Regions from separate parts of the Erwinia sp. SLM-02 genome, predicted to be linked through region 1. Evidence: predicted binding sites of a transcription regulator. Region 1 holds the regulator's gene; the other holds the start of a gene.
What was found. Region 1 encodes LexA, which represses DNA repair genes until DNA is damaged. Its sites were predicted from a motif close to TNCTGTATGTACATACAGNA; they were not measured.

Region 1 (7,591 bases):
ATGACTATCTGGCTGTCGCTGGGCGGGCTGCTGCTGGCGTGGATGTATCCGTTTATGAAGCGCTACACCCACCTGCCGCAGGTGGTGCTGGGCGCGGCGTTCGGCTGGGCTATTCCGATGGGCTGGGCGGCGGTAAACGAAACCCTGCCGTTAACCTGCTGGCTGCTGTTCCTGGCCAATATCTGCTGGACGGTGGCGTACGACACACAGTATGCGATGGTTGACCGCGACGATGACCTGAAGATCGGCGTGAAGTCGACGGCGATTCTGTTTGGTCGCCAGGATAAGCTGATTATCGGGCTGCTGCAGCTGGCGACGCTGGTCCTGCTGGCGCTGACCGGCTGGCTGAGTGGTTTAGGCGGTATTTTCTACTGGGGGCTTTTACTGGCCGCAGTGCTGTTTATTCACCAGCAGAAGCTGATTGCCGATCGTCAGCGCGATAAGTGCTTCCAGGCGTTTCTGAACAACAACTATGTTGGGCTGGTGCTGTTTGTCGGGATTGCGCTGAGCATCTGGTAACAGCAGTTATTCTGCGTGGCTATGGGGCGGGTGCAGGCCAGCAGCAAAGCAGCCGATCGCACGGCAGAAGACGTTTTCACATAATAAAAAAGGGGCGACCTTGTGGTCTGCCCCTTTTTTTATGCTCAAACCTACCGGCTTGTTCAATCGTGTGCGACGGCACTCTCAATCGTCATGCGAACATCCTGCGTCACCAGCTCAGCCAGCAGCTGATAAACCTTCTGGGTCTGCTCAACCTGCGCATCGCCGGAATCACTGATGTAGCCTTCGTCGCGCAGCGTCAGCACCAGCGAGGTGAACACCGCTTTATCAAAGAACTCAGGGGCATTGATGCCGTGCAGCACCGACAGGCGCTGAGCCATGGTCCGGCTCTCCTTCTCCAGCGTACCGCGGTTAATCGCCGGGTTAGCGCTGAGAATAGAGAAAGTAATGGCATAGCGTTGCAGGGTTTCACGCACGCCAGCGGCCAGCAGCTGCAGCGTGCGGAAGCGGCCCGGCGTCAGGCGCAGGCTGTTCTCTTCGGCCAGCAGCAGCCCCTGACGTGCCATTTCCGCCACCAGTGCATCCAGCACCGCAGGCAGCTCGCTGGTTTCCCAGCGCAGGAACAGCTCGCTTTTCAGCATTGGATAAACCACGCTGACCTGGCGCAGCAGCTCCTCGCGGCTCACTTCACGATGCTGCATCAGGATGGCGGCGATAAGCGACGGCATCACCAGCATGTGGTGAATGTTGTTGCGGTAATAAGTCATCAGTACCGCCTGCTCGCGCGGCAGAATGACGATCTCACCGATGCTGTCCTGTTCCAGCTCGAACTTGTTCATGCTCAGTGCATGTTCCAGCAGGGCTTCAGCGCTGACGTCCGGCACCGTAGAGTCGCTGGAGTAGGGCACGTTGCGCAGCAGCTGCATATAACAGTCCAGCTGTTCGGTCAGCTGTTCGCGGGTCATCGAACGCTGGCGCGATGCCAGCAGCGCCGTGACGCACAGGTTGATGGCGTTCGCGGCACCGGCATTGTTGATACGCACCATGACCTTCTGGGCGATATCGTTCACCGCCGGGGTCAGCCACGCCGGGCGCTGGGCCTCGATCGGGTCGATAGAATCACGCCATTCCGGCACGCGCTGATTCAGATAGGCGACCAGCGGCAGAGGCTCGCCAAAGTTAACATAGCCCTGGCCGAGGTTGCGCAGCTTGCGCAGGCCGCGAACCATCGACATAAAGCCTTCTTTCTCTTTGGTCGCACCACGCAGCTCTTTCGCATAGGTGGCCACTTCCATCACGTGCTCGTAGCCGATGTAGATAGGCACCAGCGTGATTGGACGGTTGCCGCCGCGCAGCATGGCCTGAATGGTCATCGACAGCGTGCCGGTTTTCGGATCGAGCAGGCGTCCGGTGCGCGAACGGCCCCCTTCCACGAAGTATTCAACCGAATAGCCGCGGGTAAACAGCTCGCCCAGGTATTCGCGGAACACCGTGGAGTAGAGCTTGTTGCCCTTAAAGGTACGGCGAATAAAGAAGGCACCCAGACGGCGGAAGATCGGGCCGGCAGGCCAGAAGTTCAGGTTGATCCCGGCGGCAATATGCGGCGGTACCAGCCCCTGGTGATAAAGCACGTAGGAGAGCAGCAGATAGTCCATATGGCTGCGGTGGCAGGGAACATAGACAATCTCGTGCCCGTCCTGCGCCAGCTGGCGCACGCGTTCGCCGCCGCTGACGTTCAGGCCCTGATACAGCTTGCTCCAGGTCCAGCCCATCACGCGATCGGTCAGGCGAATAGCCTCGTAAGAGAAGTTAGCCGCAATCTCTTCCATCAGCTCAACGGCATTCTGCTGGGCCTTCTCATGGGAGATTTTCTTGCTGCGCGCTTCATCTTCCACCGCTTTGGCGATGGCTTTGGACTGCAGGAGCTTATTGAACAGATCCTGACGCACCGGCAGGCGCGGGCCGACGGCGGCCAGACGCTGGCGGGCGAAGTGCATACGCGCCACGCGCGCCAGCTTCTGGGCGATGGTTTTATCGGTACCGTGTTCGGTTGCCATGCGGCGCAGAGAAACGATAGGCGAGAAGCGCACAAAGCTGTCGCGGCCCAGCCAGATCACCGCGAAGAACTTCTGGATGCCGTTCAGCACGCGCAGATGCGGCTGCTCAACGCCCTGCACTTCGCGCCCCGGGGCACGGCCAAACATCACCGAGACCGGCACCATCTGCACGTCCAGATCGGGATGGTTACGGTGCAGATCCAGATAGTCATGGAACAGCTTGACCGACTCAACATTCGGGACGAAATAGGGGAATACGCGCGGGCCGTCATGGATAAACACATAACGGGGCAGCACGGTGCCGTCGATCTCCAGTGGGTGCAGGGGATCGGGGAGATCCTGTTTGCGGCACTGTTCGCGCAGAGCAAGGAGATCGGCCTTTGAATCATAAGGCAGCACATACATAATAGGGCGTGAGGTATCAAGCCCGAGTTCGGCAACCGGTTCAGCCGGGATTGCCTTACTTTTTACCAGGAATTTCACTGGCAGATTCAACAGTTTATAATATAAATTACGCCAACCTGACATAGACAACATGAAGCCTCTTGTTAGCAAAGCGCCGCAAGCATACCAGAAAGCGCTAACAGAATCTGTGGTGTTGCAAAATGTGCTACACCCTCTCATTGACGTTTAACTTTCCAAAGGGTTCCCTGAACATGGCAAATAACGCCACCGGACTGACTCGAATTGTAAAAGCAGCAGGCTATTCCTGGAAAGGTATACGTGCTGCCTGGCAACATGAAGCGGCATTTCGCCAGGAAGCGGTCGCCGCTATTATCGCCATTCTTATTGCCTGCTGGCTGGACGTCGACGCCGTTACCCGCGTGCTGCTGATCGGCTCGGTGGTGATGGTGATTATCGTCGAAATCCTCAACAGCGCCATTGAGGCCGTCGTTGACCGTATCGGCACGGAGATTCATCCGCTGGCCGGTCGGGCCAAAGACATGGGCTCTGCTGCCGTCTTGCTCAGTATCTTATTGGCAATTTTCGTGTGGGTAATGCTGCTGATTTCACATTTGCGATAGGTTTTCCAAAATTCAACAAACTGCTGTTTTTTAGCCAGCTTTGGGTTTTCAACACGCAAATACCTGTATATACTCACAGTCGACTGTATAAACAACCAGGGGGCGGGATGAAAGCACTAACGGCACGGCAGCAGCAGGTTTACGACCTGATTCGCGACCACATTAACCAGACCGGTATGCCGCCGACGCGGGCAGAAATCGCCTCGCAGCTCGGCTTCCGTTCCCCAAATGCTGCTGAAGAACACCTGAAGGCGCTGGCCAGGAAGGGCGTGATCGAGATCGTTTCCGGCGCATCTCGCGGTATTCGCCTGATGATGGAAGAGGCCGACGGCCTGCCGCTGATTGGCCGCGTTGCCGCTGGCGAACCCCTGCTGGCCGAACAGCATATCGAAGGGCACTACTCGGTTGACCCGGAACTGTTCAAGCCCAACGCCGATTTCCTGCTGCGCGTCAGCGGCATGTCGATGAAGGATATCGGCATTATGGACGGCGATCTGCTGGCGGTTCACAAAACGGAAGACGTGCGTAACGGCCAGGTGGTCGTAGCGCGTATTGATGACGAAGTGACCGTTAAGCGCCTGAAGAAGCAGGGGAACATCGTTCATCTGCTGCCGGAAAACAGTGAGTTTCAGCCGATTGTTGTCGATCTGCGTCAGCAGACGCTGACCATTGAAGGCCTGGCCGTCGGTGTTATCCGCAACGGCAACTGGCTGTAATCCCCCACCGAATATGACGCGTCGCCCTCTGCGGCGCGTTTTTGCGATCTCTAATCACTCCCTGCTTCCGGTTGAAACACGATGCGACTGCTGACGGCTGCCGATAAAAATCTCTGGCGGCTGGCGCTGCCGATGATCCTCTCCAATATTACCGTGCCGCTGCTCGGGCTGGTTGATACTGCCGTTATTGGCCATCTTGATAGCCCGACCTACCTCGGCGGCGTGGCGATTGGTACGACTATCACCAGCTTCCTGTTTATGCTGCTGCTGTTCTTACGCATGAGCACCACCGGGCTGACCGCACAGGCGTTTGGCGCAAACGACAAGCTCGCTCTGGCGCGGGCGCTAATGCAGCCGCTGCTGCTGGCACTGCTGGCCGGCATCACGTTTATTGTGCTGAAAGCGCCGCTGACCCATCTGGCGTTGGGATTGACCGGCGGCAGCGAGGACGTGCTGCATCAGGCCGATTTATTTATGCAGATCCGCTGGCTCAGTGCGCCCGCCACGCTGGCAAACCTGGTTCTGCTCGGCTGGCTGCTGGGCGTGCAGTATGCCCGTGCGCCGGTGATCCTGCTGGTGGTGGGCAATCTGGTGAATATCCTGCTGGATCTGTGGTTTGTTATCGGCCTGAAGTGGGGCGTGCAGGGCGCGGCGGCGGCGACGGCTATTGCGGAATACGTCAGTCTGCTGGTAGGTCTGCTGCTGGTCTGGCGGGTGATGGTGATGCGCGGCCTGTCGCTGCGCCTGCTGCTCAACGCCTGGCGCGGCAATCTGGCACGCCTGCTGCGGTTGAACCGCGACATTATGCTGCGTTCGCTGCTGCTGCAGGTGTGCTTTGCCTCACTGACGATTTTCGGCGCGCGGCTGGGCAGCGATATTGTTGCCGTCAATGCGGTGCTGCTGATGTTTCTGACCTTCACCGCCTATGCGCTGGACGGTTTCGCCTATGCGGTCGAGGCTTGCTCAGGAGAAGCCTACGGTGCCGGAAACAGCCAGCAGCTGCTCAGCGTCTGGCACGCTGCCTGCCGTCAGTCCGGGGTTGTGGCACTGGCGTTTTCGCTGATTTATGCCCTGGGCGGGGAGCATATCGTGGCGCTGCTTACCTCACTTGAACCGCTACAGGAGCTGGCCGATCGCTATTTAGGGTGGCAGGTGCTGATGCCGCTGGCCGGCGTAGGCTGCTATCTGCTGGACGGCATGTTTATCGGGGCCACCCGCGCCAGCGAAATGCGCAACAGTATGGTGGTTGCCGCGGCGGGGTTTGGGCTGACGCTGTTTACCGTCCCGCTGCTGGGCAATCACGGGCTGTGGCTGGCGGTAACGGTATTCCTGCTGCTGCGCGGTATCAGCCTGTGGTTTATCTGGCAGCGGCACTGGCGTAACGGCACCTGGTTTGACTCATCACGCTGATGGACATATTTGCTTACGTATTCCGTCGTCATCGTCAGCCTGCTGAACGGGCAGGCTTTTTTCTGTATTCGGCGGTAAATCTTCGACCCTGACAGCCCGCAGATTGCTCCATTCGCGGCACGTTGCCAAATTTGCACTACAATTATCTGTAAGTTCAGCATTTAGTCAGATAATTATCTGGTTATTGAGCGGAGTGACGAATAGAAATATTCCAGACCATTAATCTCAGCCAGAAGGAGTCTGTTATGAATAACGACGAAGTCAGCGGCAACTGGAAGCAGTTCAAAGGGAAAGTCAAAGAGCAGTGGGGCAAGCTCACCGATGATGATTTGACGGTGGTCGAGGGTAAACGCGACCAGCTGGTCGGTAAGATTCAGGAACGTTATGGCTACCAGAAAGATCAGGCCGAGAAGGAACTGAGCGACTGGGAAAGCCGCAACAACCATCGCTGGTAAGCACGTCTTTTCAGGATGAAGCTCCTACCCTGAGGCACACGGAGCGTGCCGCCCCAATAAATCGCTGCGAATAACCCGGATACCTCCCCAGCCGAAATCATTGTCAGACCGCGACGCAGTGGACAGAGTCCACGTCATCTCTTTATCGCAGACCGTTATCAAAGCTTCGCTAATCTCTGCATCATCGTTGACCGCCTCCTTATCTTCCGTTATTGACCTTCCTCCAATTAATCCCACACCCTTGTCAGATATGCCCCCCAACCTGATAGAACTTGAGATAATCATCGATGCCACCTGTTTTTTCTACACATGCGGGACATCACTATTCTGGAAGTGAATATTTAATTATTTTTATATTAATCACATTAAAATATAACTTTTATAAGCTCATTTTTGGAAAGTTTATAATAAATGTTATTTTTCGGTGTGTTAATGTCCGTTTTAAGTTGAGTGCCGTAAGTTTAGCTCTTTTGGATAAAAATATCTGATGGTTTGTGATTACTATGGAGGTTGTATTTCTGATAGTGCCGGAAATATAATCGCTGGTTAAAGAATTCAGTGGATGTTACTACTCATTCCGGATAAATATTCCGCTGAACTTTTATATAAACCAGGGGCAACACCCCGCAGTATGAACTATTGAAAAATAAAATCGTGTGAAGATTAATTTATCCAGGAAAAATATGATCGTGAATATCGCAGTGGTTTTGCTGTAAATATATCCCCTGAAATATTTCATGCATATTTAAATGTTAATAGAGAATAATTATGAAAAATATATTGATCACCGGAGCTGGAACAGGTTTTGGAAAGTTCTATTCTATCGAGTTGGCGAAAAGAGGGCATAATGTCTATGCAGCAGTTGAATTGCCAAGCCAGTTATACCCACTCCGGGAAGAAGCCGCGAAGCATAATGTATCAATCAATGTTATTAAAGTAGATATAACCGACCCTATCGATGTGAACTACGCATCTAAACTCGATATCGATATTTTAGTAAACAATGCGGGAATCGGTGAAGGGGGTTCCATCGTTGATATGCCTGATTCTGTATTCAGAAAGCAATTTGATATTAACGTATTTGGAACACTGTCATTCACTAAAGCTTTCCTGAGGAAGTTCACCGAAAGAAAAAGCGGCAGGATTGTTTTCGTCTCATCTGTAGCCGGTTTTTTATCAACTAACTTTACGGGTGCTTACACCGCATCTAAACATGCATTAGAATCTATTGCCGAAACGCTACAACTGGAATTGAAACCTTTTGGGATCTCTGTATCAACAATAAATCCGGCGCCGTACAAAACAGGATTTAACGATGTGCAGCTGGAAGCTTTTTATAACTGGTATGATAAAAGCACGGCAATAATTGACCATGATGGCGTTACTTTTACTATGCCTCAGTACGATCAGTATCAGGATATAAAAGA
Region 2 (7,591 bases), 630 kb from region 1:
TTTCGAGGAACAGCGGCATGTTGTAAAACAACACGTAGCCAATACGGCCACCGAGGAACACGCCGAGGAAGCCTGCATAAAGCAGATTTTCCACTTCCTCTTTTTTCCAGCCGCTGCCCGGCTTATTAGCCCGGCGAACGGCCAGCCACATAGCGAATATAAAGCCAACCAGATACATCAGCCCATACCAGTGTAGAGACACCGGGCCAACAGAGAAAATCACCGGATCAAATTGGGGGAAAGCCAGATAGCCGTTATTCATCTTTCACCATTTTAAAATTCTGTCCTGACGAGCAGGCGACGGAATATAGAGATGCGTGCGCACGCGGCGCCTGCCTGAGGCTGCGCATCATAGCATAACGTGAATTATTACGGCCCGGCGCAACTGTAAACTTTGTTAAGTACCGGGCCTGGTGTTTATTTTCCGCCCCGAATCAGGCCGCCCAGCCCTCTGCGCTCCATAAACGCGGCAATCAGGTGGCGCACGTCGCTGGTGTGAGGCGCTTCCAGACCGCGCAGTGCGAGTTCCTGAGCTTCTTCCCTGTCGATATGGCGCAGTAAATACTTTACGCGCGCTACGTTACGACCGTTCATGCTGAGGTGGTAATAGCCCATGCCAATCAGCATCACCACGCACATTGGATCGCCTGCCATTTCACCGCACAGGCACAGCTCGACGCCCGCGCGCGCCGCTTCCTGGCCGATACTGTGCAGGGCGCGCAGTACGGCCGGATGCAGGCTGTCGTAAAGGCTGGCCACCCGGGTATTGTTGCGATCCACCGCCAGCAGATACTGGGTCAGATCGTTCGTCCCCACCGAGACAAAATCCACGCGATCCCGCAGGTGGCTGAGCATAAAGATCATCGAGGGGACTTCGATCATCACCCCCAGACGCGGCCGCGGGATTGTATAGCCCAGCATTTCCTCGACCTCGCGCCCCGCTCTGTCGATCAGACGACGCGCCTCATCGATTTCATCCAGGCTGGTAATCATCGGCAGCAGGATGCTGAGATTACTGCTGGCAACGTTCGCCCGCAGCATCGCGCGCAGCTGGACGAGAAAGATCTCGGGCTGATCGAGCGTCAGGCGAATGCCCCGCCATCCCAGCGAGGGGTTTTCTTCACTAATCGGCATATACGGCAGCTGCTTGTCTGCACCGATATCGAGCGTGCGCAGCGTGACCGGCTTGTCGAGAAACAGCTGTAGCATCCCCTGATACTGGGCAACCTGCTCTTCTTCCGAAGGAAAACCACTCTGCAACATAAACGGAATTTCGGTACGGTACAGGCCCACGCCGTCGACCCGGCTGCCGAGAGTATGCTCATGCTCGGCGCTCAGGCCGGCATTCAGCATCACCTTGACCTGTTCTCCGCTTTTTAAGGCGCCGGGCTGCTCAACCAGATCCTCCGCCAGCTGGCTTAACTCGTTTTCTTCGCTGATAAGCCGCTGATACTCCTGTACCAGCACCGGCTCCGGATCGACCAGCAGCTCACCGCGATAACCATCAACGATAAGCAGACGGCCCTTCATCAGGTCCGGCTGAATATCAGCGCCCATCACCGTTGGAATACCCATGGCGCGAACCATAATCGCCGCATGGGAGTTCGCGGCGCCGTCGCGCACAACGACGCCCGCCAGCCGCTCATGCGGCAGCTCTGCCAGGGTTGTCGCCGTCAGCTCGTCGGCCACCAGAACAAAACGTTCCGGCCAGGTATTGGTCCCCTGAACGGTATCGTCGAGGTGAAACAGCAGGCGCTGGCCCAGCACGCGCAAATCACCGGCACGCTCGCGCAGGTAGCTGTCCTGCAGGCTGGCAAACTGCGCGGCAAACTTCTCAATGACCTTTTTTACCGCCCACTCGGCCACGGAGCCGGCATCAATTTCGGCCAGCAGATCTTTCTTCAGCCGCGCATCGCTGAGCAGGTGGGAATAGAGGTCGAAAATGGCCGCGCTTTCTTTGTGCATACTGGCGGTAAAGCGCTTACTGTAACGGCGGAATTCATTTGATGCTTCGGCCATCGCCAGCGCCAGCCGTTCGCGTTCGCGCACCGAATCCAGCGTTGAAGCCGCGGAAACCTGATCCAGTGAAGGCTGTGAAGAATCGACCCAGCCTTCAGCCACCGCCACGCCGGGAGCCGCCGCCAGCGCCTTAATGCGCGTCTGCCGGTACTGCCCGAACAGAACATTAAGCTGCGACTGAGAAAGGATCGCCGCCATTTGCGTGGCGAGCGTGACCAGGAAGGACTCTTCGCTCTCATCAAACTGGCGGTGTTCGCGCTGCTGAACGACCAGCACGCCCTGGAGCTGGCGACGGCTGATAATGGGTACGCCCAGAAACGAACGAAAACGCTCTTCTTTTACGGAGGGGATAAACTTAAAGCTGGGGTGCTTTTGCGCATCGGCAAGGTTAATGGGTTCAGCAAGGCGACCCACCAGTCCGACGATGCCCTCATCAAATGCCAGGGCGACAGTACGCCCACGCGGCTTTTTCAGCCCACGCGTAGCCATAAGGTAGTAGCAGCGACGTTCATGATCGGCCAGGTAGACTGAGCAAACCTCGATATCCATGGCCAGACAAATTTCGTTAACCAGAATATCCAGCGCCTCGGTAAGCCGGGGCGCTGCCGCCACTTTCTCAACTATTTCGCGTAGTTGTGTGAGCATAATCTACGTGGCTTAACCTCTCTTCCTTCGAAAGCCTTGCGTATTTCTCTGTGTGGTATTTTCCTGCAGGGGCATAACGACACCGGCAAACTCTTTCATCACGCGGCGATAAACATCACGTTTAAAAGAGACGACCTGGCGCACCGGATACCAGAAGCTGACCCAGCGCCAGCCGTCAAATTCCGGCGTACTGCTGGTTTGCATATTGATATCCGCGTCATTGCACATCAGCTGCAGAAGAAACCACTTCTGTTTTTGGCCGATACAAACCGGCTTTGTGTCCCAACGCACCAAACGTTTTGGCAATTTATATCGTAACCAGTTACGGGTGGATGCCAGGATGCGAACATCCTTACGGCTCAAACCGACTTCCTCGAAAAGTTCGCGGTACATCGCCTGTTCCGCCGTCTCGCCAGGATTAATCCCTCCCTGAGGAAACTGCCAGGAGTGTTGGCCATAGCGCCTTGCCCACACAACCTGTCCCTGCCTGTTACAAATTACGATACCAACATTCGGGCGGTAGCCATCATCATCGATCACCGGACTACCTCAAACTAAAACTGGATGTTCTGATTGTTTCACACTCCTTAAAGGCGGTAAACCACTGGTTTTGGCCCGAGAGTTCGCGCGTAACTGGGATAACTCATCCCGTAAGGCAAAGTTATAAACAGAAACCGGGGTAAAAAGGCGATCTTATTCACGTTTTCTGTGGATAGCTTTGTGCAGAACTCTGTTAACAGGTGGGGAAAACTTTCAGCGGCGCTTAAAGCCCCTTTCTAAAAAAAATAAATAACTCTATATTAATCATCATCTTTATCGCATTTTTTACGCTAATCCCAGCCCTGTCATGCTGTTGTCACAGCCGGGCACTTAGCAACTGGTGAAAGATCGAGCACCTTAAAGCTTATCCACAGAATATGTTGATTAGTTGGGCGAGAAAGGGGCTAAAGTTGCCAAATTCCCCTGCGTCAAGGCTGTAAATCGAAACAGTATTATATTTAAAAGCGAGTTATCCCATTTTTCTGTGGATAACTACGTATAAGATCCTGTTCATTGTCGGTGACAAGCCGGGTAAAACTTGCGGAAGGGTCAGCAGGCCGGGTCTTCCTGGACGATAAAAAACATGATTTATCATGCTATTATTAGGCTTACCCCCAGAAACAGCGTGATGCGACAGTACGCTAAAATCAAACGGTTATTTTTTACACAGATCTGGATATCACAATGACAGGCGATCCCTTCCTTGTTCCCCCTCCCGCCGACGAAACCGAACTGATGGCCAGAGCCGACGCGCTCGCCGGCTATACGCTGGGTGAACTTGCCCGACGAATAGACCTCCCGATCCCGCGCGATCTGAAACGAGACAAAGGATGGGTCGGGATGCTGCTGGAACGTTATCTTGGAGCCAGCGCGGGCAGTAAACCCGAACAGGATTTCGCTGAGATTGGCGTAGAGCTCAAAACGATTCCCGTCGATGCCGCAGGCCGCCCGCTGGAAACGACTTTTGTGTGTGTTGCTCCCCTGACCGGCAACAGTGGCGTCACCTGGCAGAACAGTCACGTTCGCCACAAGCTTGAACGCGTGCTGTGGATACCGGTTGAAGGCGATCGTGCTATTCCGCTGGCAGAGCGCCACGTCGGCGCGCCGCTGCTGTGGAGCCCGAATGAGGAAGAGGAGCTTCAGCTCCAGCGCGACTGGGAGGAGCTGATGGACATGATTGTGCTGGGTCAGGTTGAGCAGATTACCGCCCGCCACGGCGAGGTGCTGCAGCTCCGCCCCAAGGCGGCAAACAGTAAAGCGTTAACCCAGGGGATTGGTCGTCATGGGCAGCCCATCATGACCCTGCCGCGCGGTTTTTATCTGAAGAAAACCTTCACGACGGCGCTGCTCTCACGTCATTTTTTACTGTAATTTCCGTTTGAATTGCGGGAAATGACTGAAAAGTCAATAATACGCGCCAGCGATCGTCCATTTTCAGACTGATGAAATTATCACTACAGGGAAAATAGTTTATTACTACACTCAACACAGTAATAAACGTTAAGGGAGACAGGTATGAAGTGGATGTTAAGTATTGCGGTGGTGGGCATGGCTTTACTGCTCGGCGGCTGCAGTAGCGATTACGTCATGGCAACCAAAGACGGTAAAATGATCATGACAGAGGGGAAACCCAGCATCGATAAAGAAACCGGACTGGTGAAATACGTTGATGAATCCGGCCATGAAATACAGATTAACGGTGATGAAATCTCCTCCATCGTTGAGCGCTAATCGCAGATTTGCCATCTGGCTCTGATATTTCAGATGGCAAACGATATGCTTTCCTCTCTCTCACGGGTAATCCCCCTTCCCCCTCTCGCGTCTGACGGTTATAGTCGAAAACCGGGTTCTGATTCTGTCAGCGCAGACGTCGCAGTCTATTGCCAGGATCCCCTGTTGCGGACGCAGCTGATGTCCCTGACCTTTTAATAATGAAAAAAGGAAGCCTGCTATGCATTATCACCGTATCCCCCACAGCACACTTGAAGTCAGTTCTCTTGGCCTGGGTACCATGACGTTCGGGGAACAAAATAGCGAAGCCGACGCCCATGCTCAGCTCGATTTGGCGCTCAGCCGCGGCATTAACCTGATAGACACAGCAGAAATGTATCCGGTGCCGCCACGCCCGGAAACCCAGGGCCTGACAGAAAAATACATTGGCAGCTGGCTGAAAGCGCGCGGCTGTCGTGACAAAATTGTACTGGCGTCAAAAGTTGCCGGCCCGGTTCGCGGGGCTGATGCTTCTATCCGACCGAATCAGGCGCTGGATCGTAAGAATATTCGTGAAGCGCTGGATGCCAGCCTGAAAAGACTGAACACGGACTATATCGATTTATACCAGCTGCACTGGCCTCAACGTCAGACCAACTATTTCGGCAAGCTGAATTATCAGTACACCGATAACACCGCGCCGGTGACGCTACTGGAAACGCTGGAAGCGCTGACCGAGCAGGTGCGCGCCGGGAAAATCCGTTACATCGGCGTATCCAACGAAACGCCATGGGGCGTGATGCGCTACCTGCAGCTGGCGGAAAAACATGAGCTACCGCGTATCGTCAGCATTCAGAACCCCTACAGCCTGTTGAACCGCAGCTTTGAACTGGGGCTGGCGGAAATCAGCCAGCATGAGGGCGTGGAACTGCTGGCTTATTCCAGCCTGGCATTCGGTACGCTGAGCGGAAAATATCTGAATGGCGCGAAGCCGGCGGGTGCGCGCAATACGCTGTTCAGCCGCTTTACGCGCTACAGCGGTGAGCAGGCGCAGCTGGCAATCGGTGAATATGTTGCGCTGGCACAGCGCCACGGGCTGGATCCCTCGCAAATGGCACTGGCATTTGTCCGCCAGCAGCCATTTGTTGCCAGCACGCTGCTGGGCGCAACAACGCTGGAACAGCTCACCATCAATATCGACAGCTACGATCTGACGCTCGATGCAGAGATCGTCGACGAGCTGGAAGCAATTCATCGCCGTTATACTTATCCGGCGCCGTAATAAATCTGCACAAGTGTGTGCGGGGCCAGTCGGCCCCGCACATCCGCACATCCGCACATCAGCACATCAGCACATCAGCACATCAGCACATCACCACATCACCACATCACCACATCACCACATCATCATCGCAACACAGCAGTCATGGCGCAGCAACGGCCTTACGTTTCTGCGCCAGCTGCCAGCCCCAGAGCACGGCGATGGCCAACGCGAACAGGGCACCGAACCCCACCCCGGTTGGCACCGGCGGCGCTCCCAGTTTAATCGCCAGGGAATAAAGCCCCAGCATCACCAGCATCGCCGTATTTTCACCCAGGTTCTGCACCGCAATCGCGTTGCCCGCCCCCACGGTCTGCTTTCCGCGCATTTGCAGCAGCGCATTCAGCGGCACCACGAAGAAACCACCCAGCATGCCGATAATCGCCAGCAGCACGTAGGCGTGTAACGCCGTATGCTGAAGTGAGAAAGCCACCACGGCAACGCCGATCAATACGCCGGCAGGCATACAGCGCCCGACGGTTTTCAACGTAACCAGCTTCGCGGCGGCGGCAGCACCAAATACAATGCCCACGGCAACCATCGCATTCAGCATCGTCGGGGTTTTGTTATCGGTAATGCCCAGCGCCACCGGCACCCACAGCACCAGCAGGAAGCGCAGCGTGACCCCGGCTCCCCAGAACAGGCTGGTGCCCACCAGCGAGAAGCGGGTTTCGCCATCGCGCCACAGCACACGGCAGGCACGGAAGAAGCTGGCGGACATGGCGGCAGGCCGCCACGATTGCCCGCTGCGGGCGGCGGCCAGTTTCGGGATCATCAGGTTAGCAACCACGGCAAGCGCATAGGCTCCTACGCAGGCCAGCAGCGCGCTGGTCAGGTTGAGGTCGGCAAGATAGCCCCCCGCTACGGACCCAAGCAGAATCGCGGCAATGGTTGATGACTCCATCAGGCCGTTGGCTTTAACCAGCGTTTCACCGTCGGTCAGCTCACCGAGAATGCCATACTTCGCCGGAGAATAGGCCGCGGCGCCAATGCCGACCAGGCCGTAGCCGAGGAACGGATCCAGCCCCACGCAAATCGTCAGTGCACCCAGCAGCTTCAGGCCGTTGGCAAACATCATTACCCGGCCCTTGGCAAAACTGTCGGCCACCTGGCCCACAAAAGGGGCCAGAATGATGTAAGTGGCAACAAATACCATCTGTAACACCGGCTGGCTCCAGTCGGGATACACCAGCTGCTTCAGCACCGCCAGGGTGGCGAACAGCAGGGCATTATCGCCAAACGCGGAGAGAAACTGGGCGGCAATCACCGCCATCATTCCCTTCGACATTAACGGCTTTGTTCCGGCAGTCGGGCTATTCATGAGTTTCCTCTGGCCGCTCGGCCATTTCGCGCAGG

Region 2: a site for LexA is predicted at 3,637-3,656, ahead of mutH (DNA mismatch repair endonuclease MutH). Genes of this name have one in related genera too.

What each region holds. Positions count from the first base shown of each region.
Region 1 covers NZ_JAQISN010000002.1:748,278-755,868, reverse strand. Annotated here, with positions in the region: gene ubiA (4-hydroxybenzoate octaprenyltransferase) at 1-519, shown strand, start outside; gene plsB (glycerol-3-phosphate 1-O-acyltransferase PlsB) at 663-3,086, opposite strand; gene PGH32_RS16610 (diacylglycerol kinase) at 3,215-3,583, shown strand; gene lexA (transcriptional repressor LexA) at 3,691-4,299, shown strand; gene dinF (MATE family efflux transporter DinF) at 4,381-5,709, shown strand; gene PGH32_RS16595 (CsbD family protein) at 5,955-6,164, shown strand; gene PGH32_RS16590 (SDR family oxidoreductase) at 6,933-7,591, shown strand, end outside.
Region 2 covers NZ_JAQISN010000002.1:119,012-126,602, forward strand. Annotated here, with positions in the region: gene lgt (prolipoprotein diacylglyceryl transferase) at 1-262, opposite strand, end outside; gene ptsP (phosphoenolpyruvate--protein phosphotransferase) at 418-2,664, opposite strand; gene rppH (RNA pyrophosphohydrolase) at 2,677-3,204, opposite strand; gene mutH (DNA mismatch repair endonuclease MutH) at 3,889-4,575, shown strand; gene PGH32_RS13830 (YgdI/YgdR family lipoprotein) at 4,720-4,935, shown strand; gene PGH32_RS13835 (NADP(H)-dependent aldo-keto reductase) at 5,156-6,196, shown strand; gene lplT (lysophospholipid transporter LplT) at 6,339-7,556, opposite strand; gene aas (bifunctional acyl-ACP--phospholipid O-acyltransferase/long-chain-fatty-acid--ACP ligase) at 7,549-7,591, opposite strand, start outside.